DNA from 2 places in the Streptomyces sp. SAS_272 genome. Region 2 is predicted to be linked to the other one. Evidence: predicted binding sites of a transcription regulator. Region 2 holds the regulator's gene; the other holds the start of a gene.

Region 1 (14,900 bases), on a different contig from region 2:
GTCGTTGGCGACGACGACGTCCGCGACGCCCAGCACCAGACCGCCGCCGGGGAGGCGGCCGACGGCGTTGCGGACGGTGGGGGCATAGCGGCCGGCCAGGGTGCCGCCGGCGTCGGTCAATTCGACCCGGGTGGCCCGCGCGTACTCCCAGGGCGTGAACTTCTCCATGAGCTCCAGGGTCAGGGAGAGGTGTTCCGCCGGGTCCTTGACGCCGTTGAAGGCGTCCAGGGGGCCGCCGGGTATGCCCTCCCAGAACAGGATGTCCGCGCGACCGGAGGTGGTGAGCGTCGGCATGACGAACAGTTCGCCGACGCCCGGGACCAGATTGCAGCGGACCGCCTCGGTGTCCGGGTGCTCCGGGCGCGGGCCCAGGCCGTGGACGTAGGAGACGGCGAGGGCGCGCTGCGGCTCGGCGTAGGGGGAGCGCCCTGCGTCGCGGCCGAACATCTGGACGAGTTCGCCCTTGCCCGCGGAGACCAGGACGAGGTCGTAGGCGCGGGAGAAGTAGTCGAGGTCGGAGACCGCCGCGCCGTGGATCACCAGCTGGCCGCCGCGCTGGGCGAACGTCTCCATCCAGCCGGCCATCTTCACGCGCTGGTCGACGGACTGGGCGAAACCGTCGAGGCGGCCCAGCCAGTCGATCGCGCGCTGGGTGGGGCCGGGGTCGTGCGAGCCCGGGGCGGCGACCGAGACGCCGAGGCCCTCGATCTTCGGGGCCTGCTGCTCCCAGAAGTTCAGCTGGAGGTCGCGCTCGTGCTGCAGGGCCGTGTGGAACATGCACTGCGTCGACATGACGCGACCGGAGCGGATCTCGTCCGCCGTCCGGTTCGACATCAGGGTGACCTCGTACCCGTGCGACTGGAGGCCGAGGGCGAGCTGGAGTCCGGACTGGCCGGCTCCGACGACGAGTATCTTCCGCATGCGGGGATGGCTCCTAAACGAGGATTACTCGGGGGTTTCGTCGAGCGCGTGGCCCACCAGGGCCAGGAGGGTCTCGATCACCGAGATCCGGCGTCGCGCATCCATGATCATGACAGGTATGTGCGGGGGGACCGTCAGCGCCTCCCGCACGTCCGCAGGCTCGAACAGGTCACTGCCGTCGAAGTGGTTGACGGCGACCACGTACGGCAGCCCGCAGCTCTCGAAGTAGTCCAGCGCGGGGAAGCAGTCCTTCAGACGACGGGTGTCGGCCAGCACGACCGCGCCGATCGCGCCGCGCACCAGGTCGTCCCACATGAACCAGAACCGCTGCTGGCCCGGCGTGCCGAACAGGTAGAGCACCAGGTCGTCGTCGAGGGTGAGCCGGCCGTAGTCCATGGCGACCGTGGTGGTGACCTTCTCCGGGGTGCCGGTGAGGTCGTCGGTCTCCTCGCTCGCCTGGGTCATCAGCGCCTCCGTCTGGAGGGGCTCGATCTCCGAGACGGTGCCGACCAGGGTGGTCTTGCCGGCTCCGAAGCCGCCCGCCACCACGATCTTCGTGGCGACGGGGGCTCGCGTGCGGTCCGTCTGCCAGGGCTGCAGGGGTTCGTCGCGTTCGACGACGGGGGTGACGCCGGGGGAGGAGGCGGCGTCAGAGACGACGGAGTCCACTCAGCACCCTTTCCAGCAGAGCGCGGTCGGGACGGCCCGTACCGTGAGCGGTACCGGTGCCGTACACACGGATCTTTCCCTGGTCCGCGAGGTCGCTGAGGAGCACCCGGACCACGCCGAGCGGCATCCGCAGCAACGCGGCGATCTCGGCCACCGTGCGCATCCGGCGGCACAGTTCGACGATGGCCCGCAACTCGGGCATGACGGTCGACTTGAGCGACCCTCCCGTCAACTCCCGCCGTTCTTCGGGGGCCTCGAGCGCCGCCACGAACGTCTCGACGAGGAGGACGTGACCGAAGCGGGTGCGGCCGCCGGTGAGCGAATAGGGGCGCACACGGGCCGGCCTGCGGTCGCCGCCGCGGACGGGGAGCTGCTGCCTGACGTTCTTCGGGCCCGTGCTCATCGCAGACTCCCGGTCGTCTCGGACTCCAGGGATTTTCGCAGCTCGCTGCGGAGTTCCGGGGTGAGCACGTGTCCGGCGCGGCCCACGAAGAGCGCCATGTGGTACGACACCACGCTCATGTCGCAGTCGGCGGAGCCGTGCACGCCGAGGAGCGAGCCGTCGCTGATCGACATGACGAAGAGGCTGCCCTCCTCCATGGCGACCATGGTGTGCTTCACCCCGCCGAACTCCATGAGCTTGGCGGCCCCGATGGTGAGGCTGCCGATGCCGGAGACGATGGTGGCGAGATCCGCCGAGGACCCCCGGGGTCCGGAGGGCCTGGCCTCTCTGGCCTGCCGGGCCGCGGCGTTGCGGCCGGGGTCCGAGGAGAGCAGCAGCAGGCCGTCCGAGGAGACGACCGCGACGGACTGGATGCCGGGGACCTCCTCCACGAGGTTGCTCAACAGCCAGTGCAGGTTTCGGGCTTCACTGCTCAGTGCGAAGGTACTGGGCGCGGTCAACTGCTTGCCTCCTCGACTGTGCCCCCCGTGTCTTCTTCGGCGTGTGCGTGTACTTCTTGAGCTGCTGGACGCGGTGCGTCCGGTTCCGCAGAAGGTGACGGGACCCGGTTCTGGCCCGTTCGTTCGGCGATCTCCGCTTCGACGTCGCGGTAACCGGCCTCCGCCCCCCGACGGAAGCCGCCCAGACGGCGGCGGAGGGCGTCCGCGTCGACGGAGGCGGTCCGCCGGCGCGGGGCCTGTGCGGGTGCGGTGATCCTGGGCGTGCGCTTCGGGAGGCCCTTGTCGGTGACGAGCTCTTCCGGGGCGTCGGGGGTGCGGGTGTGCTCGGCTTCGGCTTCGGTGTCGAGGGCGGTGTCGGTGTCGTTCTCGGTGTCGTTCTCGTTCTCGGTGTCGGTCGAGGTGCGGGGTTCCGGCCGGGCCCCGGGCGTCACCGGAGCGGCCGGGGCCGGTCGCGCGGCCGGTACCGCGGGCTTCTCCCCGGCGGGTGCGGGGTCGTCGTTCCGCCGCCGGGTGCTCTCCTCCCCCGCGTCCGGCGAGTCCGGCGGGATCGGCAGCAGGAGTTCCATCGTCGTCTCGGCGGGCCGTTCCACGGGCGGCTGCGCCGCCGGATCCGCCGTCGGCGTCGACACGGGCGCGGGCGCGGCGAGGGACTCGGACGGCTGCACGTGCGCGGGCTCGTCGTGCGCGGGCTCGGGCGCCGGAGCGGCCTCGGGCGCCGGCGTGGGCTCGGGCGTCTGCCCCGCCGGAGGGCGTGCCTCCCGGACCGTCCGCTCCGCCAGGGCGACCAGCGGGTCCGCGGACGGCGAACGGCCGGGCAGGACGTTGGAGTTGGCCTCCGCGTCCGCGCCGGGGAGGGTGAAGCTCTGGGCGGCGGCCGAGGCCGGGGACGTCGCCGGGATCGCGGCGGCCGGGGCGGCGGCCAGCAGCGGGGCCGGCAGGACGACGACCGCCGCCACTCCGCCCTGCTTCTGTTCGCGCAGCCGCACCCGCACCCCGTGCCGGTGGGCGAGCCGGGCCACCACGTACAGGCCGAGACCGAGACCGTCCTCGCCCTCCTGGTCGTACGGCGTCGCGGGGTCGAACTCGGCGAGGCGGGCGTTGAGGCGGCTCAGCCGGTCCTCCGTGATCCCGATGCCCTCGTCCTGGACGGAGAGCATGACCTCGCCGTTCTCCAGGAGCCAGCCGGAGACCTCGACCGGCAGGTCCGGCGGGGAGAACGAGGTGGCGTTCTCCATCAGCTCGGCCAGCAGGTGCGAGAGGTCGTCCGCGGCGAAGCCCGCCACATGTGCGTGCGGCGGGAGCGCGGAGATCCGGACGCGCTCGTAGCGCTCGATCTCGCTGACCGCTGCGCGGACCACGTCCACCAGCGGGATCGGGCCCGCGTGCTGCTGGACGTGCTCGGTGCCGGCCAGCACCAGCAGGTTCTCGCTGTGCCGGCGCATGACCGTGGCGAAGTGGTCGAGTTTGAAGAGGGTGGCCAGCCGGTCAGGGTCCTGCTCGCGCTCCTCCAGACCCTCGATGACGGCGAGTTGGCGCTCCACCAGGCCCAGGGTGCGCAGGGCGAGGTTGACGAAGGTGCCGCTGATGCTGTCCCGCAGGCCGTCCAGCTGGGCCGCCGCGTCGCCGAGTTCGGCGCGCAGCTCCTCCCGGGCGTCGGCCATCCGCTGGCGCTGCCCGACGAGGTGCTTGCGGTCGGACTCCAGCGTGGCGACCCGCTCGTGGAGGGTCGCGGCGTGCTCGTGCAGGGCGTTGACGGACCGCACGACCTGGGCGAACTCGTCGTTGCGGCCGGTGAACCCGATCGGTTCCTCGGCCGCCGGGTGTTCCGCCTCCGCGAGCCTGGCCGATCCGCGGCGCAGCACGGACAGCGGGCGGGTGAGGCTGCGTGCCATGCCCGTGGCGACGGCGACGGCGAGCAGCATCAGCGCGCCGAGGACGGCGACGCGGATCTCCAGGCCGGTGACGTCGTCGTCGCGGAGCCGGGCGAGGTCCTCCGCGCGGTGGCCGTACAGGGAGGCCTCGGCCCCGCGCATCAGGTCGAGGCGGGCGGAGAGCGCGACGTCCAGTTTCCTGACGCCGGTGCCGAGTTCGCGGTCGCTCAGCCTGGGCTGGTCGGTGAGGGACGCGAGATAGGCCTCGGCGGTGTCGACGTCGCCGCCGGTGACGGTGGAGTCGTAGGAGGCCAGCGCCTCCTGGGGCGCGCCCTCGCGGAAGTCAGCGAGGGCCGCGTCGGAGCGCAGCCGTGCCTGTTGTGCGGCGGCGGTGAGGGCGTCGCGCTGGGCGGCGTCGGCGTCGCTCGAGACCTTCTCGGTGCTCGTCCGGCCGGTGACGGGGTCGTAGTCCGTCTCGGTGGTGGTCGGCACGCTGAGCGCCGCGAGCAGCAGTCCGCGGGTCGCGGCGGCCTGCTGGACGGCGGTGTCGAGTTCGGCGAAGGCGTACGCGCCGGATCCCGCGCGCGGCGGCGTGTCCTCCGCCAGCCGGTCGACGAGCGCATGGAGCGCGGCGATCGCCTCGGAGTAGTCCTGGTGCGCCTGCAGCGCCGTGTTCTTGCCGGTGAGGGCCGACCGCCGCGCGGAAGGGACGGCGGCGAGGGCGGCGCGCAGTGCGGCGGAGACGTCGGTCTCGGCGGTCAGCTCGCGCACCTGGAGGTCCACTTTGGTGCTGCTCTGCGTGGAAGGGGCCCTGGACTTGACGCGCCCGGCCGCCACGTAGGCGGTGACCTCGTCGCGCTCGTCCGCCAGGGACCGGGCGAGGGCGAGGGCGTCCTGGGTCTGCTCGGCCAGGGTGACCAGGTCCTGGGAGTCCTTCAGCTGGCCGGAGGCGGCCAGGACGGAGGGTGCGCCGGCGCCGGCGATGGCGGCGGCCACCACGGCCACCGCGACGATCAGCCGGTTGCGCACATGGGTCGGACGGCCCTTGCCGACGGGGGTGCGCTCCGCGCCCCCCTCGGAGGCCGTCTGCCTGCCTGTACGCCGAGGCCGCGTCTTCTGCACCGGTGCTCGCATTCCTGACTCGTGTTCCAGGGGCCGGATGTGACGCTCTGTCAACTGACGCCTACGTCCGGTACGGCTCCCGACCCTCCCAGTGCCGGTGGGCAGGGGCCGCGCATCGTCGGCCCCGCCACCCGAAGGAGTGAACATCGGAGGGGAGTTGGCGGGCAAGTTCCTCTGGCGCGTGCAGCAACCCCGTCCGGTCGGCCGGTTGGACGTGGGCGGCGGGCTTTGGCAGTATTCGCCGACACGCGTTCCCGGAGTGCTTCATTCCCGCCCAAAACAGGCGTCTGACCTGCGACGGCGTACCCGTTCGGCGCGTGTTGCCAGCCTTTCGCGAAGGCTGTGAAGGGCTCGTGCAGACTGGCCGGATGCGTACGGAACTTGTGTCGGAGGCCGGCGATCGGGCCCGCCCCAACGAGGACTTCGCGGGTGTCGGGCTCGCCGCCTCCGGGCAGGGAGGTTCGCTCGTCCTCCTGGACGGGGTGACTCCGCCGAGGGACGGCGGGGGCTGTCTGCATTCGGTCCCCTGGTTCACGGCACGGTTGGGCGGCGCCCTGACCGAACTGACCGTTTCGCTCACGGATGTTCCGCTGGCCGGGGCGCTCGCCCTCGCCATCGCACGTACCGCCGAGGCCCATGCGGAAACCTGTGACCTTTCTCACCCGCGCACGCCTCAGGCGACGGCGGTCCTGGCGCGCTGGTCGCCGCGGACGGTGGAGTACCTGGTCCTGTGCGACGCGACGCTGCTGCTCGCCTCACCCGACGGCGCGGTGACCGCCGTCCAGGACGACCGGCTGGCCCGTGTGCCGCGCGCCCTGCTGCGCAGCGCCGACGTCGTCGACGGCACGCTGCGCAACCGGGAGGGCGGCTTCTTCACGGCGGCGGCCGATCCGTCGGTGGCGGCCCGCGCGGTGACGGGGTCCGTGCCGCGTGGCGAGGTCCGTTCGCTCGCCGCCCTGTCGGACGGGGCCGGGCGCTGGGCGGAGCTGTTCCGCCAGGGCGACTGGGGGGATCTGTTCGCCCTGGTGGGCGAGCAGGGGGCGCGGGCCCTCGTGGAGCGGGTGCGGGAGCTGGAGCGGGCGGACGAGGCGGCCGGACGTCCCCTGCTCGGCCGGGCGAAGACCCACGACGACGCGACGGTGGTGTGCGTGGAGCCGTGACCGGGCCGCCCGGACCCGCCACGGCGACCCCGAACCCGACCGCTTCGGCCCGGCGGCCTCGGCCCGGTGGGGCTACTTCTCCATGCCCCGGTTCAGCTGGTGCAGCAGTCGTGCCAGTTCCTCGACCTCGACGCGGTCCCAGTGGGAGAAGTGGCTGACGTACCGCTCACGGCGGGCCTCGCGGACCCGGCTCACCCGGGTGCGGCCCTCCTCGGTGAGGTCGACCAGCCAGGCCCGGCCGTCCGCCGGGTCCGGTGCGCGCGCGACGAGGCCGAGCTGTTCCAGGGCACGCAGCTGGCGCGACATGGTGGCCTTGCCGACGCCGATGTAGGCGGCGAGCTCGGTGGCCCGCTGCCGGCCGCACTCCTCCAGCCGGACGAGGAGCCCGTAGGCGGCGGACTCCAGGTCCGGATGGACCTCGCGGGCCATCTCCCCCTGGTTGGCGCGGGCCCGGCGGAACAGCACCGTCAGCTCCCGCTCCAGGGACAGGAACTCCCGGTCGTCCCGCTCCACCCCGCGCGACGGCGCGCCGGACTCGTCCCCGCGTCCGTCGCCGTCTGTGTCCTCGTGCACGTCAGCACCTCTGCTTTTGTTCGCCGGTCGCCGCCATCGGCGCAGCTCCTCAGTATTTCGCAGCCAGTGCCCGGCGGCGGCTCGCAGGGCCGCCCACGGGCATGACGAGGGCCCGGTCCCCACGGGTCCCGGGCCCTCGTCCCTCCCACGGCGTCCGTCACGCCGCCACGGGAACCTCCGGCGTCGCGCCGTTCGCGGCGGGCGCGAGCGCCAGCTCCAGCACCTGGCGGACGTCCGTGACGGCGTGGACGTCGAGCGTGTCCAGCACCTCCGCGGGCACGTCGTCCAGGTCGGGCTCGTTGCGCTTGGGGATGATGACGGTGGTGACGCCCGCCCGGTGCGCGGCCAGCAGCTTCTGCTTCACGCCGCCGATCGGCAGGACCCGGCCGGTGAGGGACACCTCGCCGGTCATCGCCACGTCCGTGCGGACGAGCCGGCCGGACAGCAGGGACGCGAGGGCGGTCGTCATGGTGACGCCCGCGCTCGGACCGTCCTTGGGGACCGCGCCCGCCGGGAAGTGGATGTGCACGCCCCGGTCCTTCAGGTCGCCCACCGGCAGCTCCAGTTCGGCCCCGTGGCTGCGCAGGAAGCTGAGCGCGATCTGCGCCGACTCCTTCATCACGTCGCCGAGCTGACCGGTCAGGGTCAGGCCCGCCGCACCCGTCTCCGGGTCGGCCAGCGAGGCCTCGACGTACAGGACGTCGCCGCCCGCGCCGGTGACCGCGAGACCGGTCGCGACACCGGGGACTGCGGTCCGGCGCTCGGCCGGGTCCTGGGCGGACTCGGGCACATGGTGCGGCCGGCCGATCAGGCCGCGCAGATCCTCGCCCCCGATGGTGAACGGCAGCTTCCGCTCGCCCAGTTCGTGCTGGGCCGCGACCTTGCGCAGCAGCCGCGCGATGGACCGCTCCAGGGTGCGCACGCCCGCCTCGCGGGTGTACTCGCCGGCGAGCCTGCGCAGCGCGCTCTCCTCGAGGGTGACCTCGTCCGCCTCGAGGCCCGCGCGCTCCAGCTGGCGCGGGAGCAGGTGGTCGCGGGCGATGACGACCTTCTCGTCCTCGGTGTAGCCGTCGAGGCGGACCAGCTCCATGCGGTCGAGCAGGGCCTCCGGGATGGCTTCGAGCACGTTGGCGGTGGCCAGGAACACCACGTCCGACAGGTCGAGCTCGACCTCCAGGTAGTGGTCGCGGAACGTGTGGTTCTGCGCCGGGTCGAGCACTTCGAGGAGGGCGGCAGCCGGGTCGCCCCGGAAGTCGGAGCCCACCTTGTCGATCTCGTCGAGGAGCACCACCGGGTTCATCGACCCGGCCTCCTTGATCGCCCGCACGATCCGGCCGGGCAGCGCGCCGACGTACGTACGGCGGTGGCCGCGGATCTCGGCCTCGTCGCGGACGCCGCCGAGGGCGACGCGGACGAACTTGCGGCCCATGGCGTGCGCGACGGACTCGCCGAGGCTGGTCTTGCCGACGCCGGGCGGGCCCACGAGGGCCAGGACCGCGCCGCCGCGCCGGCCGCCGACCACTCCCAGACCGCGCTCGCCGCGGCGCTTGCGCACGGCCAGGTACTCGGTGATGCGCTCCTTCACGTCCTCCAGGCCCGCGTGCTCGGCGTCGAGGACGGACTTGGCGTCCTGGATGTCGTACCGGTCCTCGGTGCGCTCGTTCCAGGGCAGTTCGAGGACGGTGTCCAGCCAGGTGCGGATCCAGGAGCCCTCGGGCGACTGGTCGCTGGAGCGTTCCAGCTTGTCGACCTCCTTGAGGGCGGCCTCGCGGACCTTCTCGGGCAGGTCGGCGGCCTCGACGCGGGCCCGGTAGTCGTCGGACTCCTCGGCCGCGTCCTTGCCGTCGCCGTTGAGCTCGCGCAGCTCCTTGCGGACGGCTTCGAGCTGGCGGCGCAGCAGGAACTCCCGCTGCTGCTTGTCGACGCCCTCCTGGACGTCCTTGGCGATCGTCTCGGCGACGTCCTGTTCGGCGAGGTGGTCGCGCAGCTGCTGGGCGGCGAGCTTCAGACGGGCCACCGGGTCGGTGGTCTCCAGGAGCTCCACCTTCTGTTCGGTGGTGAGGAACGGCGAGTAGCCGGAGTTGTCGGCGAGCGCGGAGACGTCGTCGATGGCCTGGACGCGGTCGACGACCTGCCAGGCGGCGCGCTTGCGCAGCCAGGCGGTGGCGAGCGCCTTGTACTCCTTGACGAGTTCGGCGACATGACCGGGCAGCGGTTCGGGGACGGTCTGGTCGGCCTTCGTCCCCTCGACCCACAGCGCCGCGCCGGGCCCGGTGGTGCCGGCGCCGATCTTCACGCGGCCGCGGCCGCGGATCAGCGCGCCCGGGTCGCCGTCGGCCAGCCGGCCGACCTGTTCGACGGTGCCGAGCACACCGGTGCTCGCGTACGTGCCGTCGACACGCGGCACGAGGAGTACCTGAGGCTTGCCCGGTGTTGAACGGGCGGCGGCCTGGGCGGCCTCCACCGCCGCGCGTACGTCGGCGTCGTTGAGGTCCAGCGGAACCACCATGCCGGGGAGCACGACCTCGTCATCAAGAGGCAGCACGGGCAGAGTGAGCGGAGCGGACGTCGATGCCATGATCTCCCCTTCGGCAGTCAAGTTGAGCTATGCCGACTCAATGCACCTGAGCCCTGGAATGTTCCCCGTAGGCCGCGCCGTTCGCTGTGGGCGATCAACACCGCTCCGGCGGGGCACGCCGGACGTCCGGGGGGCGGGCACTGTACGAGCCTGCCGCGCGGTGCGCGAGTCGTCGCCGGCGAGCGCGGAGTTCACGGGGGACGCACAGGTACGGCCTCCGCCGACCCAGGGGGCGCACCCCCTACCGCCGCACGACGGGCCGCGCCCCTCGCGCCCCCTGCCCGTACCCCGCCCACTTCCGGCATTCACCCCGAAGCGGCCCTTCGCCCCGACCACAATGCGCTTATGACCGATGACTGGAAGCGACGTCTCGACGCCCTCCACGCGGAGCTGGTCCTCCGCGACGACCCCGTCGCCTGGGTGACCGAGGCGGACGCCGTCGAGGCCTCCAGGCGTTATCCGCACATCGCGCTGCGCGGGCCCGTCTTCGGCGTCGCCGCCCTGGACCCGGCCGCCGACGGGCCGTGCTGGCGTCTGCTGAAGCCGGTCGTGGACGGCATGCCCCAGCAGGCCCGGGACGGGCTCAACTCGCACCTGTGGTTCCAGGCGAAGGACGGGGCCGGCGATCCGGCCGTGCGGCGCGAGCTGCTGACCGCGGTCGCGGTGCTGGAACGGGCTCCCGCGGACGAGGTCGAGGCCCTGGGGGTGCGCTACCGGGTGGTGCGCGGCGACGAGTTCGCCCGGACCGGCGACGACGGGCTGGAGCCGCCCCGGCCCACCGACCCGGAGGGCCCGGGCGCGTCGTGGGAGGACCCGGGCGCCGCGCCGTCGCCGGACGTGGGCTTCGCTCTCGACCCCGGCCGGGACGAGGGGCCGATGGCGGGCGCCCTGCGGCTGGGACTGCGCGACTTCACGTACACGGGCGCCCGCTTCCCCGCCGACGTCCGCGAGGACTCCGCACGGGCGGCGCTGACCCATCCGGACGTGGTCCGGCTGCCGGTCGGCTTCTCGGTGGCGGAGCGCGAGGGCACGGACTGGACGCCGTTCGGCTCGCTGGCCGCGACCCCGCACGAGGCGCGCCGCGCGCTGTACGAGGGGATGGCCCGGGTCTGGGCGATGCTCTACCGCTTCGACGAGCGCAAGAAGGCCCTCTACGCGCGGGCCGCCGAGGCGTTCAGGGCGGCCGGCCGGGCGGACGAGGCGAGCGTGGAGGGCCGGCTGTTCCGGGTCTGCCGCGTCGAACGGATGATCCGGCTGGGCCCCGACGGCCCCGAACCGCCCCGCCCGTCCGACGTGGACGAGTACGGTCCCATGAAGCTCCACCCGACCCTGTGCGAGGACGGCACGGTCCGGTTCAACGACTGAGGCCCGCCCGACGTCGACGACCGGGGCCCGCCCCACCGGAACATGTCCGCCCCCGGCATCGGCCGGGCGCTCACGAGCCGGCCACGCGCCGCGCTCACGCCGCGGGCAGCGACGCCGCCCGCCGAGGGCGGGCCGCCCGGCCCGTCAGGTCCCAGCGCCGGACCCACGGCCAGAGGGCGACGCCTATCGCCAGCGCGATCAGATGGCCCCAGTTGGTCAGCGGGTCGGTGTAGGCGATCAGATCCTGCAGCAGCATCCCGCCGAACGCGACGAGCAGGGGCCCGCGCAGCCACGGCCCGAGCAGTCCGGCCAGCGCTCCGACGCTCGCGGCGACGCCGAAGCTGATGCCGTAGTCGAGGCGGTGGAGCGAACTGTCGGGCAGCCGCCCCACCAGCACGGCCAGACCCACCGGGACCTCGGTCGCGAGAGTGGCCAGCATGTGTCCGAGCAGGAAGACGACCGCCGTGCGGGCCCCGCCGATCCGCCGCTCCAGCGTGCTGAGGACGACCACGAAACCGAGGGTGAAGGGCGAGGCGAAGCCGCCCGCCACCCACAGCGCGCTGGCCGTCAGGACGAGCGCCGGCGTCTGCAGCAGATGCGCCACATCGGTGCTGGAGCCCTGGTACAGGGCGTACACCAGGGCGGGGTCGGCGTGCGCGGCGACGTACGAGGTGAAGGCGAGGACGGCGGCGTAGGCGAGGGTGAAGGGCACGGGGACCCGCACGCGGAATCCGGCCCGGAGGCGGGGACGCGGGGCGGCGCCGGTCCGCACGGGCGGCTCGGCCGGGCCTGCTGCGCACCGTTCCCCGGGCCGTTCGACGAGCGGCGGGACGGGCCGCGCGCCACGCTGGCCGGGGATGCCGTCCAGCAGACCGGCGGCGTCGGGCAGTTCCGCGACGCCGGGCAGGGGCGGGCTCGTGGGTGAGGTCGTGCGTTCCACCTGAGGCGCTCCTTCCGTTTCACCCCCCACCCTTCGCGCCCCGCACGCCCGCTGTCTGTGATCCGCGCCACGCCTGGGCCGATTCACAGAAACCTCTGAGACTCCTCTCGGGTGATTCTCATGCGACCCGAACCCGGCTCGAACGTCCGTACGTCAACTGCACCCGCCGCACACGGATTTCCCTCGCCCGGCCGTCGGCGGACTGCCAGGATGGACGCATGCCTCTCCCGTACGACATGCCCGACGCCCCGGAAGTGCTGGATCGTCGCGAGGGCCCCTACGGCGAGGTGGTCCTGCGCCGGCACGGGAAGCTGCTCCAGATCATCGCCAACGGCTGCTTCCTGATGGACACCTCCGACGGCCGCTCGGAGCGTCTTCTGGTGGAGGCGGCACGTGCGGCGCTCGACGACCGCGCGGCTCCCCGTCTGCTGATCGGCGGCCTGGGCGTGGGCTTCTCGCTCGCCCACGCGGTCGCCGACCCGCACTGGGGCGAGGTCACGGTCGTGGAGCGCGAGGGGGCCGTGATCGACTGGCATCTCGACGGCCCGCTGGCCGCGCTGTCCGGGCCGGCGATCGCCGACCCCAGGTCGAGGATCGTGGCAGCGGATCTGCTCGCCTACGTCCATGAGACCCATGACACATTCGACGCGGTATGCCTGGACATCGACAACGGGCCCGACTGGACCGTCACCGAGGGCAACGAAAGCCTGTACTCCCCCGACGGACTCGCGGACTGCGCACGGGTGTTGAGACCGGGCGGCGTACTGGCCGTTTGGTCTGCCCGGCCCTCTCCGGAATTCGAGGGAACCTTGCGGAATGCCGGGTTCCGGCAGGTGCGTACCGAAGAGATCCCCGTTGCCCGAGGAGTGCCGGACGTCGTGCATCTCGCCGTCCGGCCTGGATAGCAAAGCCGCGGTGACTCCCCGTACGCTGCACCCCTGACGCCGATCATTTACGCGTCAACCGCAGTCATGCGCAGACATGGGATCACCCCACTGGTTCCGGAAAGCACACTCAGGGGCGGGCGATGGAGCAGACACACACCGCACACAACAGCACGGCGACCGCCGCACCGGGCGCGCAGCGGCGCGTCCTGGTGGTCGAGGACGATCCGACGATCGTCGACGCCATCGCGGCCCGCCTGCGCGCCGAGGGATTCCTCGTGCAAACGGCGGGCGACGGCCCGGCGGCCGTCGACACGGCAGAGGCCTGGCAGCCCGACCTGCTGATCCTCGACATCATGCTGCCCGGCTTCGACGGCCTGGAGGTCTGCCGTCGCGTGCAGGCCGCCCGCCCGGTGCCGGTGATGATGCTCACCGCGCGCGACGACGAGACCGACATGTTGGTCGGGCTCGGCGTGGGCGCCGACGACTACATGACCAAGCCGTTCTCCATGCGGGAGCTCGCGGCACGCGTGCATGTGCTGCTGCGCCGGGTGGAGCGGGCCGCGATCGCCGCGACCACGCCGCGCAGCGGGATCCTGCGGCTCGGCGAGCTGGAGATCGACCACGCGCAGCGCCGGGTGCGGGTGCGCTCGGAGGACGTGCACCTCACACCCACCGAGTTCGACCTGCTGGTCTGCCTGGCGAACACCCCGCGCGCGGTGCTCTCCCGTGAGCAGCTCCTCGCCGAGGTCTGGGACTGGGCGGACGCCTCCGGCACCCGCACGGTCGACAGCCACATCAAGGCGCTGCGCCGGAAGATCGGCGCCGAGCGGATCCGTACGGTGCACGGCGTGGGCTACGCGCTGGAGACCCCGACGCCATGAGTCCCGGGCCTGACGGACCCAGAAGCCCCGCTCCCGGAACCGGGGAGCCCTGGGGCCGTGTGCGCCCGTTCTCGATCAAGACCAAGCTGGGCGCGCTGGTCGTCATCTCGGTGCTGATCACCACGGGTCTGTCGATGATCGCGGTGCACACCAAGACGGAGCTCCGCTTCATCACGGTCTTCTCGATGGTCGCGACGCTGCTCATCACGCAGTTCGTGGCGCATTCGCTGACCGCGCCGCTGGACGAGATGAACACGGTGGCCCGCTCCATCTCGCACGGCGACTACACCCGCCGGGTGAGCGAGAACCGCCGCGACGAACTGGGCGACCTCGCCCAGACGATCAACGTCATGGCGGACGAGCTGGAGGCGCAGGACCGGCAGCGCAAGGAGCTGGTGGCCAACGTCTCGCACGAGCTGCGCACGCCCATCGCCGGACTGCGCGCCGTCCTGGAGAACGTCGTCGACGGCATCGCCGAGGCGGACACCGAGACGATGCGCACCGCGCTGAAGCAGACGGAGCGGCTGGGCCGCCTGGTGGAGACCCTGCTGGACCTGTCCCGCCTCGACAACGGCGTCGTCCCGCTGCGCCGGCGGCGCTTCGAGGTGTGGCCGTACCTGTCGGGCGTGCTGAAGGAGGCCAACATGGTCGCCTCGGCGCGCGCCACGATGGGTTCGGGCGGCAGCCACACCCGTACGGACGTCCATCTGCACCTGGACGTGTGCCCGCCGGAGCTCACGGCGCACGCGGACCCGGAGCGCATCCACCAGGTCGTCGCCAATCTGATCGACAACGCCGTCAAGCACAGCCCGCCGCACGGACGGGTGACGGTGAAGGCGCGGCGCGGGCCGCTGCCGGAATCGCTGGAGATCGAGGTCCTGGACGAGGGGCCCGGTATTCCGCGCTCGGAGTGGCGGGGCGTGTTCGAGCGGTTCAACCGGGGCGCCGTGCGCCGGCCGCACGGTCCGGGCAGCGACGGCGGCACGGGACTGGGGCTCGCGATCGCCCGCTGGGCGGTCGATCTTCACGG
Region 2 (14,900 bases):
GGCCGCCGTGCCCGCCGGCCGGCGCAGGCCACGCGCGCCCGCGGGAAGCCTCAGCAGGGCGGCAGTCCCGTCGGCCGGGTCCGTGCGGCCGCCCAGCAGGGCGGCGCCGCCGACGAGGACGTCCAGCGGACCGTCGGCCGCCGTCCGCGCCCAGCCGACGAGCACCGCGCCGCCCGTCGGGTCGTGCGGGTGCGGGGCGTGGTGGGCGGAGACCAGAGCGGCGAGGCGCTGCGCCCGCAGCTCGTCCTCACCGCCGGACGGCCGGTCCTCGGACGGCCGCTGCCGCGGGACCTCGCGCAGCAGCGCGGCCTCCAGGCTCGCGAACCGCTGCCATGTGCCGCCGCCCGGTGCGTGGTCGGTCATATGCGCTCGGCCCGACCGACCCGACCGGCGATTCCGGGGTGTCCGGCGCGTTCTCGCCGATGCTCGGCGCGTTCGCTCCGGGGAATGATGACGGGCTCGTGCGCGAGCGGTCTTCTGGGCAACGTCTCCCCCGTTGTCGATCTTGCGGCACCACCCTAGAGGCAACGGTGAACGCGGCCAAGCCTTGCAACTGTGACGTCACTTCCCCTCATTCCAGGTGGACTTGGGAAGTCGATTCGTGCACCATGTGTCGGCTGCTGATCAATGACTGACATCCGCTTCGGCGGCCACGGGGGCGAGTTCAATCATCAGAGGCATGTCTTCTGCCGTCCGCGGGACGGTCATTTCTCACCTGTCCACAAGTGGGCGCCTTCATGGCGCCCATCTCCCTCAGGGCGAACTCATATGACCCATCCCGTTGACCCTCGCCAACCCCAGAACCCGTACGGGCACAGCGGCCCCGGGCATCCCGACGCCCCGTCCGGTCCGCCGCAGGACCCGGCCTACCCACCCGGTCCCCCCGCGCCTCCCGTCCCGCCGCAGCAGGCGCCGTACCAGGCCGCACCGCCCCAGCATCCGTACCAGGCCGCACCGCCCCAGCAGCAGCCTCCGTACCAGACCCCGCCGCCTCAGCAGCAGCCTCCGTACCAGACCCCGCCGTACCAGACCCCGCCACCGCACCAGCCGCAGTACCAGCAGCCTCCCTACCAGGCCGCGGCACCGCAGCAACCCCCGTACCAGCAGCCTCCTTACCAGCAGGCTCCGTACCAGCAGGCTCCGTACCAAGCGACGGCTCAGCCGCCCCAGTTCGCGCCGCAGCCGCCCGCCTACGGTCAGCACCCCCCGCATGAGGCGCCGCAGCAGCATCCCTTCGCGCCGCAGCAGTCCTTCGCACCACAGCAGCATCCGCAGCAGGCGCCGGGCCAGGCACCGCCGCTGGCGTATCCCCAGCAGCCGTACGCGCCGGTCCCGAACGCCCCCGGCGTACCGCAGGTGCGTCGCAGTGCCGATGCCACCTCGGTGGCCAGGCTGCTGCTCAACGTGCCGCTCTTCCTGGGCAGTCTGCTGGTGGTGTGGCTGATCTCCCAGGCCCTGCCGAGCGGTCTGGACGTGGTCCTCGTGGTCGCCTGGCTCGCTTCCGGCGCGCTGGTGTTCCACCGGCCCACCGAACGCGGCCTCGCGCGGCTGCTGTTCAAGATGCGGCCGCCCACCGGCGCCGAACTGGCCGCGCTCCAGCCGATCTGGGACGACGTCACGCGCCGCGCCGGGATCGACGGCAGCCAGTACACACTGTGGCTGGAGGACACGGACGAACTCAACGCCTCCGCCGCCGCAGGGCACATCGTCGGTGTGACGCGCGGCGCGATGCGGCAGCCGCCCCAGCAGTTGGCGGCCGTCCTCGCCCACGAGCTGGGGCACCACGTCGGCGGTCACTCCTGGGCCCTGCTGCTCGGCATCTGGTACGCCGTGCCGGTCCGGATGTTCATGACCGTCGTCAAGTTCGTGACGCGCTTCCTGTTCTTCTTCACCGCCGAACTCTCCTGCCTGGCGGCCGGCGTCTTCGTCGTCGTCTTCGGCGCCTTCGCCGTCGCGACCTTCCTCGCCTTCCCGCCCGCCGTCGTCCTCTACGCGATCCCGTTCCTGCTCGCCTGGGCCGGCCGGCAGGGCGAACTGCGGGCGGACCGGTTCGCCGGCCAGCTCGGGTACGGGCCCCTGCTGATCTCCGTGTTCGCGGGCTGGCAGGCCGAGGGCCATGACGACGCCGCACGCAAGGAGAGCCCCGTCGCCCGGCTCATGTCCTCGCATCCGCCGCTTCACCAGCGCATCCGCGCGCTCGAGACCTTCGTCGCCTGACGGGCCGGGAGCCTCACGCATGACTGTCGAAAGCACCGGGACCGGACAGCTCGGCCGCTACCTGCGTCTCTTCGACGCGGGTCCGCGTCTGGGCTGGGTCCACCGCGACCCCGAGTCGCTGCGCCGGCCGTTCGTCGAGCCGGAACCGCAGCGTCAGCAGGTGGAGGTCGGGTACGAGAACCGGGCCACCGCCGCACGGCTCGATCACGAGGAGCGTCGCGGCTCCGCCCTGAAAGTCGGCGGCGGTGTCGCTGCGGCCTGCTTCGTGCTGAGCTACTTCGTCGGACCCGTCATGGCGGTCCTCGGCGTCGTGGCGATCGTCGTCGCGCTGGCCCGGATGGCCCTCGCCGCCCAGCGGCTCAGCTCGGCCACCGGTCACCTCACCACCCAACAGAGCGCCCTGGAGAAGCACTTCCAGTCCTCCTGGCAGATGTGGCAGCAGCGCCGGCAGCACCACGAAAGCGGGCAGGAGCAATGGGTCCGCGGCCTGGACGCCTGGGGTTCGCTGCCCCTCGGCGCCGACATCCGGCGCCTGGACGTCTTCGGCGGCAGCCAGCGCGGCCGCGAGGGCTTCCTCACCGTCTTCGGGGCCTCCACGCTCCAGGACCGGCCGGTGATCGTCGTCGATCTGACGCAGGCCCTGGTGTGCCGGGAGCTGTCCGTCCTCGCCGAGGCCGCCGGAGTGCCCGTCGACGTCCAGCTGCTGCCCAGCCGGATGGCCGAGAGCAGCATCGTCGGCGGACTGGGCCCGCACGAGCTGGTGCACGCGCTGGTCGAGGCGGTCCACGGCGACAATCCCGAGGCGGGCCGCGCCGATCGCGCCGTCGACACCCGCATCCTCACCCAGCTGTGCGGCGCCCTCGGCGACGACGTCTCGGTGGCCCGGCTGGGCGCGGGACTGCGCGTCCTGATGGGCGAGGCCGACGACACCGCCTGCCTCAGCCGGGACGAACGCAACCGCATCGCGGACGACCTGCTCAACGACAAGAACAAGGACCAGGTGCGGGACAGCCTCTTCCGCCTGGTCTCCTTCGTGCACCCGCTGGAGCGGCTGGGCGCCGCCCGCGAAGGGCGCGGCCCCGGCTATCTCACCTGCCTCGCCCTGGACTTCGGCGCGGGCTCGGCGAGCACGGAACTGCTGGCGGACCTGGCCGTGCAGAGCGTGATGCGGCGGCTGGCCTCGTTCGAGGAGACCGCCCCGGCCGTGCTCCTGGCACTCGGCGAGCAGGGCCTCCAGCGACGCCACCTCGAACAGCTGGCGCAGGTCTGCGAGCGCCGGGGGTCCCCGCTCGTCCTGCTGCAGCCGCACTTGAGGGACGCCGCCGAGCAGATGATCGGCGGCGGCACCGTCGCCTTCATGAAGCTCGGCAACCACCAGGAGGCCAACGTCGCGGCGGACTTCATCGGCCGCGAGCACTCCTTCGTCCTGCACTCGCTGACCGACACCGAGGGCAGGACCGTCAACACCTCCGTCGCCGAGACGGTCGGCTCCTCCGTCAGCAGGGGGACGACCCACAGCGAGTCCGTCACCCGCGGCCGCAACTGGGGCAGCAGCAGCTCCACCAGCTACCAGGGCGGATCCAACCCGTTCTCGTCGTCGTCCTCCACCAGCTCCGGCGGCAGCCACAGCACGACGACGGGCACCTCCACCAGCGTCACGCACACCAGCAACGAGTCCACGACCCGCACCACCGGCGACAGCGACAGCACCAGCCTCGCGACCGGACGGCAGCGCGTCTACGAGTACGTGCTCGAGCCGACGCAGCTTCAGGCGCTCGCCGAGTTCAGTCTGCTGGTGGTGGAGCGTCGGGCCGGCGGCGCCGTGTTCGTGCACCCCGCCGACTGCAACCCCAACATCGTCCTCCTGGACCGGGTCAGCACGGCGCCCCTCCCGCAGTTCGACCTGCCGCCCGCGACACAGATCCCGGCGCAGCACCCCGCCCCGCAGCACCTCTACCCCGCCGCGCCGCAACACCCGTACGCGCCCGCGGCCCACCCCGCGCCGCCGTACGCGCCCGCCGGGCAGCAGCCGTACCCGACCGCGCCCGCGCAGCCCTACACCACCGGCTTCCAGCCCGCGGCGCCCCAGCAGCCGCAGTGGCCGTCGCACGGGCAGCCGCACCAGCCCGGTGGCGGCGGCTGGACCCAGGGGCCGCCCGCGAGCTGGCCCGGACAGCAGCCGGGAACCCAGCGGTGACCCGGCCCGGCCGGCCGACGGCGACCGGCTGACTCGCATACCCCGCGGTCCGACCGCCGCACGCATGCGGGGCCCGGAGGGAAAACCTCCGGGCCCCGCATGCGTGCCTCGTGCCTCGTGCTCAACCGCCCTGCTCGCCCTGCCTCGTGCTCAACCGCCCTGCTCGCCCTGCCTCGTGCTCAGCCGCCTTGCTCGCCGTGCGTCGTGCGGAGCGCCAGGGCGGTGCGTCTCAGTCGGGCGCCGGATGCTGCCGCTTCGGACGCCAGACCACCAGCGCGCTGGTCTGCTGCACCTCCTGGTACGGCACCAGGTCCCGCCGGTAGGAGGCGTGCACCGCAGCCTCCCGCTGCTGCATGGCAGCCGCCGCGCCGTCCAGCGCGGCCTCCAGCTCCGCGGCCCTGGCCTGGAGCGCGGCCACCTGGTTCTCCAGCTCGATGATCCGCTTGATGCCGGCCAGGTTGATGCCCTCGTCCTGCGACAACTGCTGCACGGTGCGCAGCAGCTCGATGTCGCGGGCCGAGTAGCGGCGGCCCCGGCCGGCGGTGCGGTCGGGTGAGACCAGGCCCAGACGGTCGTACTGACGCAGTGTCTGCGGGTGCAGGCCGGAGAGCTGGGCCGCCACCGAGATGACGTAGACCGGGGTCTCCTGAGTCAGTTCATACGGGTTGCGCCGACGGCCGTCCATCACTCTCAAGCTCCCTTCGCGGCCTCGAACAGCTCCGCCCGCGGATCCTCGCCCGCGGTCGCCTCGCGATACGCCTCCAGTGCGTCACGAGCCTTCTCCGAAAGGTCCTTCGGGACACTCACCTCGACGGTGACCAGCAGGTCGCCGCGGGTGCCGTCCTTGCGGACCGCGCCCTTGCCGCGCGCCCTCATGGTGCGGCCGTTGGGCGTGCCCGGCGGGAGTTTCAGGGTCAGCGACGGGCCGCCGAGCGTGGGCACCTTGACCTCGCCGCCGAGGGCCGCCTCGGTGAACGTCACCGGCACGGTCACCGTCAGGTTGTCGTCCTTGCGGCCGAACACCGGGTGGGCGCCGACGTGGACGACGACGTACAGGTCGCCCGACGGGCCGCCGCGCTCGCCGGGGGCGCCCTTGCCGCGCAGCCGGATGCGCTGGTTGTCCGTCACTCCCGCGGGGATGCGGACCTGCATGGTCCGCGACGACTTCGCACGGCCGCTGCCCTTGCAGTCGAGGCAGGGGTGCTCGGCGATCAGGCCGCGGCCCTTGCAGTCGGGGCAGGGGTCGGTCAGCGAGAAGCCGCCGCCCGAGCCCCGGGCCACCTGGCCGGTGCCGACGCAGGTCGGGCACACGCGCGGTGTGCCGTTCTTGTCGCCGGTTCCCGAGCACGCCTTGCACGGGGACTGCGAGGACATCCGCAGCGGGACGGTCGCGCCCTCGATCGCCTCCGTGAACGTGAGCGTGACCTCGGTGTCGATGTCCTGGCCGCGCCGGGGCTGGGTACGGGTGGCGCCCGCGCCGCCGCGGTTGAACAGGCCGCCGAACACGTCCCCGATGCCGCCGCCGAAGCCGCCCTGGGCGCCTCCGCCCTGGGCGCCGCCTCCGAAGAGGTCGCCCAGGTCGAAGTTGAAGGAGCCGCCCGCGCCCGGGCCCGGACGGAAGCCGCCGTTGCCGAAGAGCGCGCGTGCCTCGTCGTACTCCTTGCGCTTCTTGGGGTCGCCGAGGACGTCGTTCGCCTCGGAGATCTCCTTGAAGCGTTCCTCCGCCTTGACGTTGCCCTTGTTGGCGTCCGGGTGGTACTCGCGGGCGAGCTTGCGGTACGCCTTCTTGATCTCGGCCTCGGTGGCGTCCTTGGGGACGCCGAGGACCTTGTAGAAGTCCTTCTCGATGAAGTCCTTGGTGCTCATCCTCGACGTCCCTCCTTCCGCCTGCTCACCCGTTCAAGCTCAGCCCTCGTCCGGGCCACCGCTCTCCTTGTCGTCGCCCGCCTCCGCCTCGTCGGCCTTCGCCGCCTGCGCGCCGGGCTGCGGCTCGGCGACGGCCACCCGCGCGGGGCGGATGGTGCGCTCGCCGATCCGATACCCCGGCTGCAGAATCGCCACGCACGTCGTCTCGGTGACGTCGGGTGCGTAACTGTGCATCAGGGCTTCGTGGATCGTCGGGTCGAAGGGCTCGCCCTCCTTGCCGAACTGCTGCAGGCCCATCTTCGCCGCGACGGTCTCCAGCGATTCGCCCACCGACTTGAAGCCGCCGACGAACTCGCCGTGATCCCGTGCGCGGCCGATGTCGTCGAGCACGGGCAGGAGCTCGGTCAGGAGGTTCGCGACGGCGATCTCCTTGACCGCGATCCGGTCGCGCTCGACCCGGCGGCGGTAGTTCTGGTACTCGGCCTGGAGGCGCTGGAGGTCGGCGGTGCGCTCGCCGAGGGCGGTGCGCACCTGGTCCAGCTGGGCCACCAGACCGGCTGTCTGGTTCGCGTCCCCGGCCGGGGCCGCCCCGTCCGCCGGAGCGGACGAGGAGGCGGCCTTCGGCTCGGCGTCTTCAGGGGTGGCGCCGGAGGGGACGTCGGGCTTCTCCTCGAAGCCCGGGGTCTCCTCCGTCACGCGGCACCGTCCTTGCGCTCGTCGTCCACGATCTCGGCGTCCACGACGTCGTCGTCGGCCCTCGGGGCGTCACCCTGCGGGGCGTCGGCGCCGGGCGCGGCCTGGGCGTCGGCGTACATGGCCTGGCCGACCTTCTGCGAGACCGCGGCGACCTTCTCGGTGGCCGTGCGGATCTCGGCCGTGTCCTCGCCCTTGAGCGCGGCCTTCAGCTCCTCGACGGCGGCCTCGACCTCGGTCTTGACCTCGCCGGGGACCTTGTCCTCGTTGTCCTTGAGGAACTTCTCCGTCTGGTAGACGAGCTGCTCGCCCTGGTTGCGGGCCTCGGCGGCCTCGCGGCGGCGGTGGTCCTCGTCCGCGTACTGCTCGGCCTCCTGGCGCATGCGGTCGACCTCGTCCTTCGGCAGCGAGGAGCCGCCGGTGACGGTCATCTTCTGCTCCTTGCCCGTGCCGAGGTCCTTCGCGGTCACGTGCATGATGCCGTTGGCGTCGATGTCGAAGGCGACCTCGATCTGCGGGACGCCGCGGGGCGCCGGCGGCAGACCGGTCAGCTCGAACATGCCGAGCTTCTTGTTGTAGGCCGCGATCTCGCGCTCACCCTGGTAGACCTGGATCTGCACCGACGGCTGGTTGTCCTCGGCCGTGGTGAAGATCTCCGAACGCTTCGTCGGGATCGTGGTGTTGCGCTCGATCAGCTTGGTCATGATGCCGCCCTTGGTCTCGATGCCGAGGGACAGCGGGGTGACGTCGAGGAGCAGGACGTCCTTGACCTCGCCCTTGAGGACACCGGCCTGGAGCGCGGCGCCGATGGCGACGACCTCGTCCGGGTTCACGCCCTTGTTGGCGTCCTGACCGCCGGTCAGCTCCTTGACGAGCTCGGCGACGGCGGGCATCCGGGTCGAACCGCCGACGAGAACGACGTGGTCGATCTCGGAGAGGTTGATGCCGGCGTCCTTGATGACGTTGTGGAACGGCGTCTTGCAGCGCTCCAGCAGGTCGGCCGTCAGCTGCTGGAACTGGGCGCGGGTGAGCTTCTCGTCCAGGTGCAGCGGGCCCTCGGCGGACGCCGTGATGTAGGGCAGGTTGATCGAGGTCTCGGTGGACGAGGACAGCTCGATCTTCGCCTTCTCGGCGGCCTCGCGCAGACGCTGCAGCGCCATCTTGTCCTTGGCGAGGTCCACGCCGTGGCCGGCCTTGAACTGCTGCACCAGGTAGTCGACGACACGCTGGTCCCAGTCGTCGCCGCCGAGGTGGTTGTCGCCGTTGGTGGCCTTCACCTCGACGACGCCGTCACCGATCTCCAGGAGGGACACGTCGAACGTGCCGCCGCCGAGGTCGAAGACGAGGATCGTCTGGTCGTCCTTGTCGAGGCCGTACGCGAGCGCGGCCGCGGTGGGCTCGTTGACGATGCGCAGGACGTTGAGACCGGCGATCTCGCCGGCTTCCTTCGTCGCCTGACGCTCGGAGTCGTTGAAGTACGCCGGGACGGTGATGACCGCGTCGGCCACCTTCTCGCCCAGGTAGGCCTCCGCGTCGCGCTTGAGCTTCTGCAGGATGAAGGCGCTCATCTGCTGCGGGTTGAAGTTCTTCCCGTCGAGCTCGATCGTCCAGTCCGTGCCCATGTGGCGCTTCACGGAGCGGATGGTCCGGTCCACGTTCGTGACCGCCTGCCGCTTCGCGACCTCGCCGACGAGGACTTCACCGTTCTTCGCGAAGGCGACGACGGACGGCGTGGTCCTGGCACCCTCGGCGTTGGTGATGACGGTGGGCTCGCCGCCCTCCAGAACGCTGACGACGGAGTTGGTTGTGCCCAGGTCGATGCCGACCGCACGTGCCATGGTGATCTTCCTCCAGCTGACTTGAGTGGAACGGACTCAAGTGTGCACGAAGCTCACCGCCCGGTCAACAGACCTGAGTCGAGCGCACTCAACTCTTATCCGTTCCTTACACGCAAGGAGCCGTTGACCTGCGTCGACACAGCGCGTCCCGCCCGTCGTTCACCGGGTTCCGGGTGATGCGCGCGGCCCTCGGATTGACGCCGAGGCGCATAAACAGGCGCTCGCCGCGCCTCCCGGGAGGGTCGGGCCTCCGGCGTCCGCCGGGCACGACCGGCGCCCCGGAGCCGACGCCCACGCGCGCGTGGCGGCCCGTACACCGGGACCCGCACCAGTGCGAGCACGACGACGAGTGCCCCGCCCGCGACCCATGACACCGCCTGCACGTCGACCACCGCGGCGTGCACCAGCACCCCCGTGAGCACCGCGCCGAAGGCCGCGAGGCCGAGCAGGACGGCCGCGCCCTGGGCGGTGAGCCCGAGCCGCCGCAGCCGGTGGGCGAGATGGTCCGGCGCGCCGCGCAGCAGGGGCCGTCCGGCCAGCCGCCGCGACAGGGCCACCAGCAGGACGTCCGCCCCGCCGACGGCGGTGAGCGCGAACAGCACCCCCGTGCCGACGACCGGATCGTGCCCCGCGCGGGCGAAGACGGCGGCCGAGGCGAGCAGGAAGCCCGCGAAGAGCGAGCCGCAGGCCCCGAGGGCGACACGCGCGGGGGGCCAGTTGTGCATCAGGAAGCCCGTCAGCGCGGCGGCGAGCACGCTCAGCAGCACCACCAGCCCGTCCATGACCTCGACGGCGACACACGCGGCGACCCCGAACGCGGTGAGCACGCCGACGGTCCCGGCGACGCCGTCGGCGTGGTCGAGCGCCCGGAAGGCGAGGGCTACGAACGTGATCCAGCCGACGCCCACCGCCGCGGAGACCACCCCGGCGACCGTCCCGGCGTCCCCGTAGATCTCTCCGTACGGCACCACGAAGGCCGCCGCGACGGCCGTGCCGACGACCAGGAAGCGGGTCTTGAGCCGGCACACGTCCGCGACCAGGCCCAGCGCGGCGACGGCGCCGGCCGCGGCGAGCAGCACCTCGATGCCGTCCCCGAGGGGCGCGACGCCCGTCCGGTCGCCGGCGACCGCGACGGCACAGGTGGCGAGCACGACGGCGGCGCCGCCGGACAGGGGCACGCGCCGCTGTCGCTGCCGTCGGTCGGTCAGACCGAGACGCAGGGCGGGCACGCGCAGCAGCGCGGCGAGGACGGCGGCGAGGAGCAGGGCGGCGGTGGCGGCAGCGATCCCGTAGAGCACGGATATAAATTAGTCATAAATGTACCAATTTGGTACGAATAACACGGCCGGATTGAACCCTGATTCTGAGGCAACCCTCAGCGACTCAGATCACTCCGCCCCCCGCTACAGTGCGACGCAGAATAAGGGGTACTCTCAGACGGACTGCATAAGTTACCGCTTAGTAATCTCTGATCGAAGTCCCCTCGCAGGCCCGAGGAGCCCCCGAATGCAACTCGCCGCGATCATCGTGTCGCTGGTCCTGACCGTGGTCGGCGTCGCGCTGCTCGCACGCGCCATCGGTCAGTTCGTCCGGTACTTCAAACTGGGCCAGCCGGTGCCGGCCGGCGCCCGGACCGACAACCCCTACGCGCGCAGCGTGACCCTGGTACGGGAGTTCCTCGGCCACACGCGGATGAACCGCTGGGGCATCGTCGGCTTCGCCCACTGGTTCGTCGCCATCGGCTTCCTGACGCTGCCGCCGACCCTGGCGCAGGCCTTCGGCCAGCTGTTCCAGGCCGACTGGACGCTCCCCTGGATCGGCGAGTTCCTGCCGTTCGAGCTGTACATCGAGTTCATCGGCGTGATGACGATCCTCGGCATCGCCGTGCTCATCGTGATCCGCCTGCTGAACCTGCCGTCGCGCCCGGGCCGCAAGTCCCGCTTCGCGGGCTCCAAGGCGGGCCAGGCGTACTTCGTCGAGTACGTCATCCTCACCATCGGCCTCGCCATCTACACGCTGCGCGGCCTCGAGGGCGCGATCCACCACGTGGACCACTACGAGGCCGCGTACTTCGCCTCGTACCCCCTGGTGCTGGCCTTCAAGGGGCTGAGCGTCCCCACTCTCCAGACGCTGGTCTACTTCACCGCGATGGTGAAGATCGGCACCTCGTTCATCTGGATGATCGTGGTCTCGCTCAACACCAACATGGGTGTGGCCTGGCACCGCTTCCTGGCGTTCCCGAACATCTGGTTCAAGCGCGAGGCGACCGGCGGGACGGCCCTCGGCGGCCTGCAGCCGATGACGTCCGGCGGCAAGCCGATCGACTTCACCGACCCGGGCGACGACGACGTCTTCGGCGTCTCCCAGGTCGAGCAGTTCTCCTGGAAGGGCCTGCTGGACTTCTCCACCTGCACCGAGTGCGGCCGCTGCCAGTCGCAGTGCCCCGCCTGGAACACCGGCAAGCCGCTCTCCCCCAAGCTCCTCATCATGTCGCTGCGCGACCACGCGCACGCCAAGGCGCCGTACCTGCTGGCCGGCGGCGGCAAGACCATGGAGGGCGACGAGAAGGCCTCCGAGGAGCAGCTCAAGGACGTTCCCGCGGCCGCTCTCGCCGAGGCCGAGCGCCCCCTCATCGGCACCGCCGAGGAGAACGGCGTCATCGACCCGGACGTCCTGTGGTCCTGCACCACCTGCGGCGCCTGCGTCGAGCAGTGCCCCGTCGACATCGAGCACGTCGACCACATCGTCGACATGCGCCGCTACCAGGTGATGATCGAGTCCGCGTTCCCGTCCGAGGCGGGCACGATGCTCAAGAACCTGGAGAAGAAGGGCAACCCCTGGGGCCTGGCCAAGAAGCAGCGCCTGGAGTGGCTGAAGGAAGTCGACTTCGAGGTGCCCGTCGTCGGCAAGGACATCGAGGACCTCACCGAGGTCGAGTACCTGTACTGGGTCGGCTGCGCCGGCGCCCTCGAGGACCGGGCCAAGAAGACGACGAAGGCCTTCGCCGAGCTTCTGCACATCGCGGGCGTCAAGTTCGCGATCATGGGCGGCGACGAGAAGTGCACCGGTGACTCCGCCCGCCGCCTCGGCAACGAGCCCCTCTTCCAGGAGCTCGGCATGGAGAACGTCATGGCGCTGAACATGGCGTTCGGCGAGGAGACGGACGACGAGGGCAACGTCACGCCCGAGTCGAAGAAGCCGAAGTCGGCGAAGAAGATCGTCGCCACCTGCCCGCACTGCCTCAACACGATCGGCAACGAGTACCCGCAGCTCGGCGGCGACTACGAGGTCATCCACCACACCCAGCTGCTCCAGCACCTCGTCGACGAGGGCAAGCTGATCCCGGTGACCCCGGTCGAGGGCATCATCACCTACCACGACCCCTGCTACCTGGGCCGGCACAACAAGATCTACACGCCGCCGCGCGAGATCATCGCGAGCGTCCCGGGTCTGCGGAACGAGGAGATGCACCGCCACAAGGAGCGCGGCTTCTGCTGCGGCGCGGGCGGCGCGCGGATGTGGATGGAGGAGCGGATCGGCAAGCGCATCAACAACGAGCGCGTCGACGAAGCCCTCTCCCTCAACCCCGACATCGTCTCCACCGCCTGCCCGTTCTGCCTCGTCATGCTGACCGACTCGGTCAACGGCAAGAAGAACGAGGGCAAGGCCAAGGAGTCCATCCAGGTCGTGGACGTCTCCCAGCTCCTCCTGGAGTCGGTCAAGACGCCGGTCGACGACGAGCCCCCGGCGGGCGAGTCGGAGACCGAGAGCGAACCGGAGCCCCAGCCGGTGAAGTGAACCGCGCACCGGGTTGCGCACCTGGTTGCGCACCTGGTTGCTCCGGCCCGTGAACAGGCCGGTGAGCAACCCTGACGGCCGTACCGACGCCCCCGTGTCCCACCCGGACGCGGGGGCGTCGCCGTTCCCCTCCGCCCTGCGCCCACACCCCTACGACACCCCGTGACACTCCCTGAAGAACCACCGATTCCAGCCCCGTTACTCCCCTTAGGGGATGTCACAGGTCGGCAGCAAAGCCGTGCGCGAACGGCGGCCTCGGCACGTCACCCTGCAGGAGCAGGTACGTTCGAAGACGTGGCTGGATTCAGGATCGGACGCGGCGGCCGGGACAACCGAGCCCCGCAAACGCGACCGCAACACCCTCCGTACGGGCAGCAGACGCCCCAGGGACCGTCGCGGCCCTCAGGACCCTCGGGTCCCGCGGCGCCGTCGGGTCCCTCCGGGCCGTCCTACGGCTACCCGTCGGCCCAGCAGCCGTTCCCGCAGCGCCCGCAGTACGGCGGCGCGGGCGGCGGTCAGTGGCCGCCGCAGGCGAACGGCGGCCGCAGCGGCGACGAGCCGGAGTACTTCGGCGGCGACGCGCCGTACGGCGCCCCGGGCGGACACGGCGGACACGGCGTCCCGCACGACCCGTACGCGGCGAACAACCCCGGCCACACCCAGGCCTTCTCGATCGACGACCACCAGCAGTACGACCAGTACAACCAGGGCGGCACCTACCACGCCGGGTCGGCGCCGGCCGGCCCGATCGGTCCGCGCCTGCACTGGAAGGCGCTGCTGAAGGGCATCGTCCTCGCCCCCCGGCAGACCTTCCACCAGATGCGGGACTACACGATGTGGGGCCCCGCCCTCGTCGTCACGTTCCTCTACGGCCTGCTCGCGGTCTTCGGCTTCGACGGCGCCCGCTCGGACGCCATAAACGCGACGCTCTCCAACGCGATCCCGATCGTCCTGACGACGGCCGTCGCGATGGTGCTGAGCTCGTTCGTACTGGGCGTGGTCACCCACACGCTGGCCCGTCAGCTCGGCGGGGACGGCGCATGGCAGCCCACCGTCGGCCTCTCCATGCTGATCATGTCCCTGACGGACGCACCGCGGCTGGTCGTCGCGATGTTCTTCGGCGGCGACGCGTCGTTCGTGCAGCTGCTCGGCTGGGTGACGTGGGTGGCCGCCGGCGCCCTGCTGACCATGATGGTCAGCCGCTCCCACGACCTGCCGTGGCCGAAGGCGCTCGGCGCGTCGTCGATCCAGCTGATCGCACTGCTGTCGATCGTGAAACTGGGCACCTTCTAGGACAGACCCCAGCGTGAGAGGGCCCCCGCCGACCAGAAGGCGGGGGCCCTTTCGCGTCGCCTCGACGCCATAACAGAGAGCGATGGAACACGCATCCCGGACGGGTGTAAATATCACATCAGCCGCATGTCGCACCACGTCGACTACAGAGCGTCAGTTAACGTGACAGCTCCTTACCACCTCGTACTGGGAGTGTCCGTGAAAGCTCGCTTCGGCTCGAGACGGGGACCGGTGCTCGTGGCCGCCCTGCTGGTCGCCGTCATCGCCATGATCCTTCCGGGCACGGCCGTCGCCGGCACCGACGACGGCCGCGCCCGCGCCGACCACTGGGGCGTGATCACCCGCAACACGATCGGCTCCCCCGTCGCCGCGCTGCGCAACGGGCCGTTCGGCTCGTTCGGCGTGACCGGCACCTCCGCACGACCGCCGTACGGCCGGGGCAGCCTCGGCATCGAGGTGGTGGGCGCCGCTCCGGGAGTGAACCCGCCGGTCGTCGAGAAGATCGACTTCGGCAACGAGGTGGACTTCTACGGAAAGTCGCTGCTGAGCCTGCGCCGAGCGGGATTCCACGTCTTCCAGACGGGCGAGAACATCTCGTACGGCGGCGTGACGAACATGCCGAACATCAGGATCGAGATCGATCCGAACCTGAACAGCACCTCCGACTACTCCTCTCTGGTGTGGCTGCCGGCGGCGTCGCCGACCGTGAACAGCTGGAGCCCCTTCCTCGACGCCACGACGACCGGGGGCTGGTTCCTCACGGGCAACGCGGGCGCCGTGACGGGTTGCGCTCTCGCCACCCCGTGCACCTTCAGCGCGCTCAAGGCCGCCTTCACGTCGCGCAACGCCAAGCCGACCGTCCTGACGGTCTCGGTGGGCAAGGGCCGTGACTTCATGTGGACCGGCGCGGTCGACGGCCTCCGGCTCAACGACTACGTCTACGACTTCGAGCCGGACGGTGTGAAGGCGCTGCACAAGAGGTGACGGGGACCGGGTTC

What was found. Region 2 encodes HspR, which represses chaperone genes until heat shock. Its sites were predicted from a motif close to TTGAGNNNNNNNNNCTCAA; they were not measured.
Region 1: a site for HspR is predicted at 9,820-9,838, ahead of lon (endopeptidase La). Genes of this name have one in related genera too.

The regions. Positions count from the first base shown of each region.
Region 1 covers NZ_JBMNDR010000066.1:4,262-19,161, reverse strand. The annotation lists gene ACN6LD_RS30145 (styrene monooxygenase/indole monooxygenase family protein) at 1-921, opposite strand, end outside; gene ACN6LD_RS30140 (GTP-binding protein) at 946-1,590, opposite strand; gene ACN6LD_RS30135 (DUF742 domain-containing protein) at 1,571-1,993, opposite strand; gene ACN6LD_RS30130 (roadblock/LC7 domain-containing protein) at 1,990-2,493, opposite strand; gene ACN6LD_RS30125 (sensor histidine kinase) at 2,490-5,486, opposite strand; gene ACN6LD_RS30120 (hypothetical protein) at 5,855-6,646, shown strand; gene ACN6LD_RS30115 (MarR family winged helix-turn-helix transcriptional regulator) at 6,719-7,219, opposite strand; gene lon (endopeptidase La) at 7,377-9,797, opposite strand; gene ACN6LD_RS30105 (DUF5954 family protein) at 10,143-11,162, shown strand; gene ACN6LD_RS30100 (rhomboid-like protein) at 11,257-12,102, opposite strand; gene ACN6LD_RS30095 (spermidine synthase family protein) at 12,321-13,007, shown strand; gene ACN6LD_RS30090 (response regulator transcription factor) at 13,130-13,870, shown strand; gene ACN6LD_RS30085 (sensor histidine kinase) at 13,867-14,900, shown strand, end outside.
Region 2 covers NZ_JBMNDR010000002.1:47,966-62,865, reverse strand. The annotation lists gene ACN6LD_RS01885 (ATP-binding protein) at 1-363, opposite strand, end outside; gene ACN6LD_RS01880 (M48 family metalloprotease) at 769-2,217, shown strand; gene ACN6LD_RS01875 (hypothetical protein) at 2,237-4,414, shown strand; gene ACN6LD_RS01870 (heat shock protein transcriptional repressor HspR) at 4,644-5,099, opposite strand; gene dnaJ (molecular chaperone DnaJ) at 5,105-6,280, opposite strand; gene grpE (nucleotide exchange factor GrpE) at 6,320-6,976, opposite strand; gene dnaK (molecular chaperone DnaK) at 6,973-8,811, opposite strand; gene ACN6LD_RS01850 (MraY family glycosyltransferase) at 8,907-10,109, opposite strand; gene ACN6LD_RS01845 ((Fe-S)-binding protein) at 10,318-12,609, shown strand; gene ACN6LD_RS01840 (YIP1 family protein) at 12,904-13,902, shown strand; gene ACN6LD_RS01835 (hypothetical protein) at 14,101-14,886, shown strand.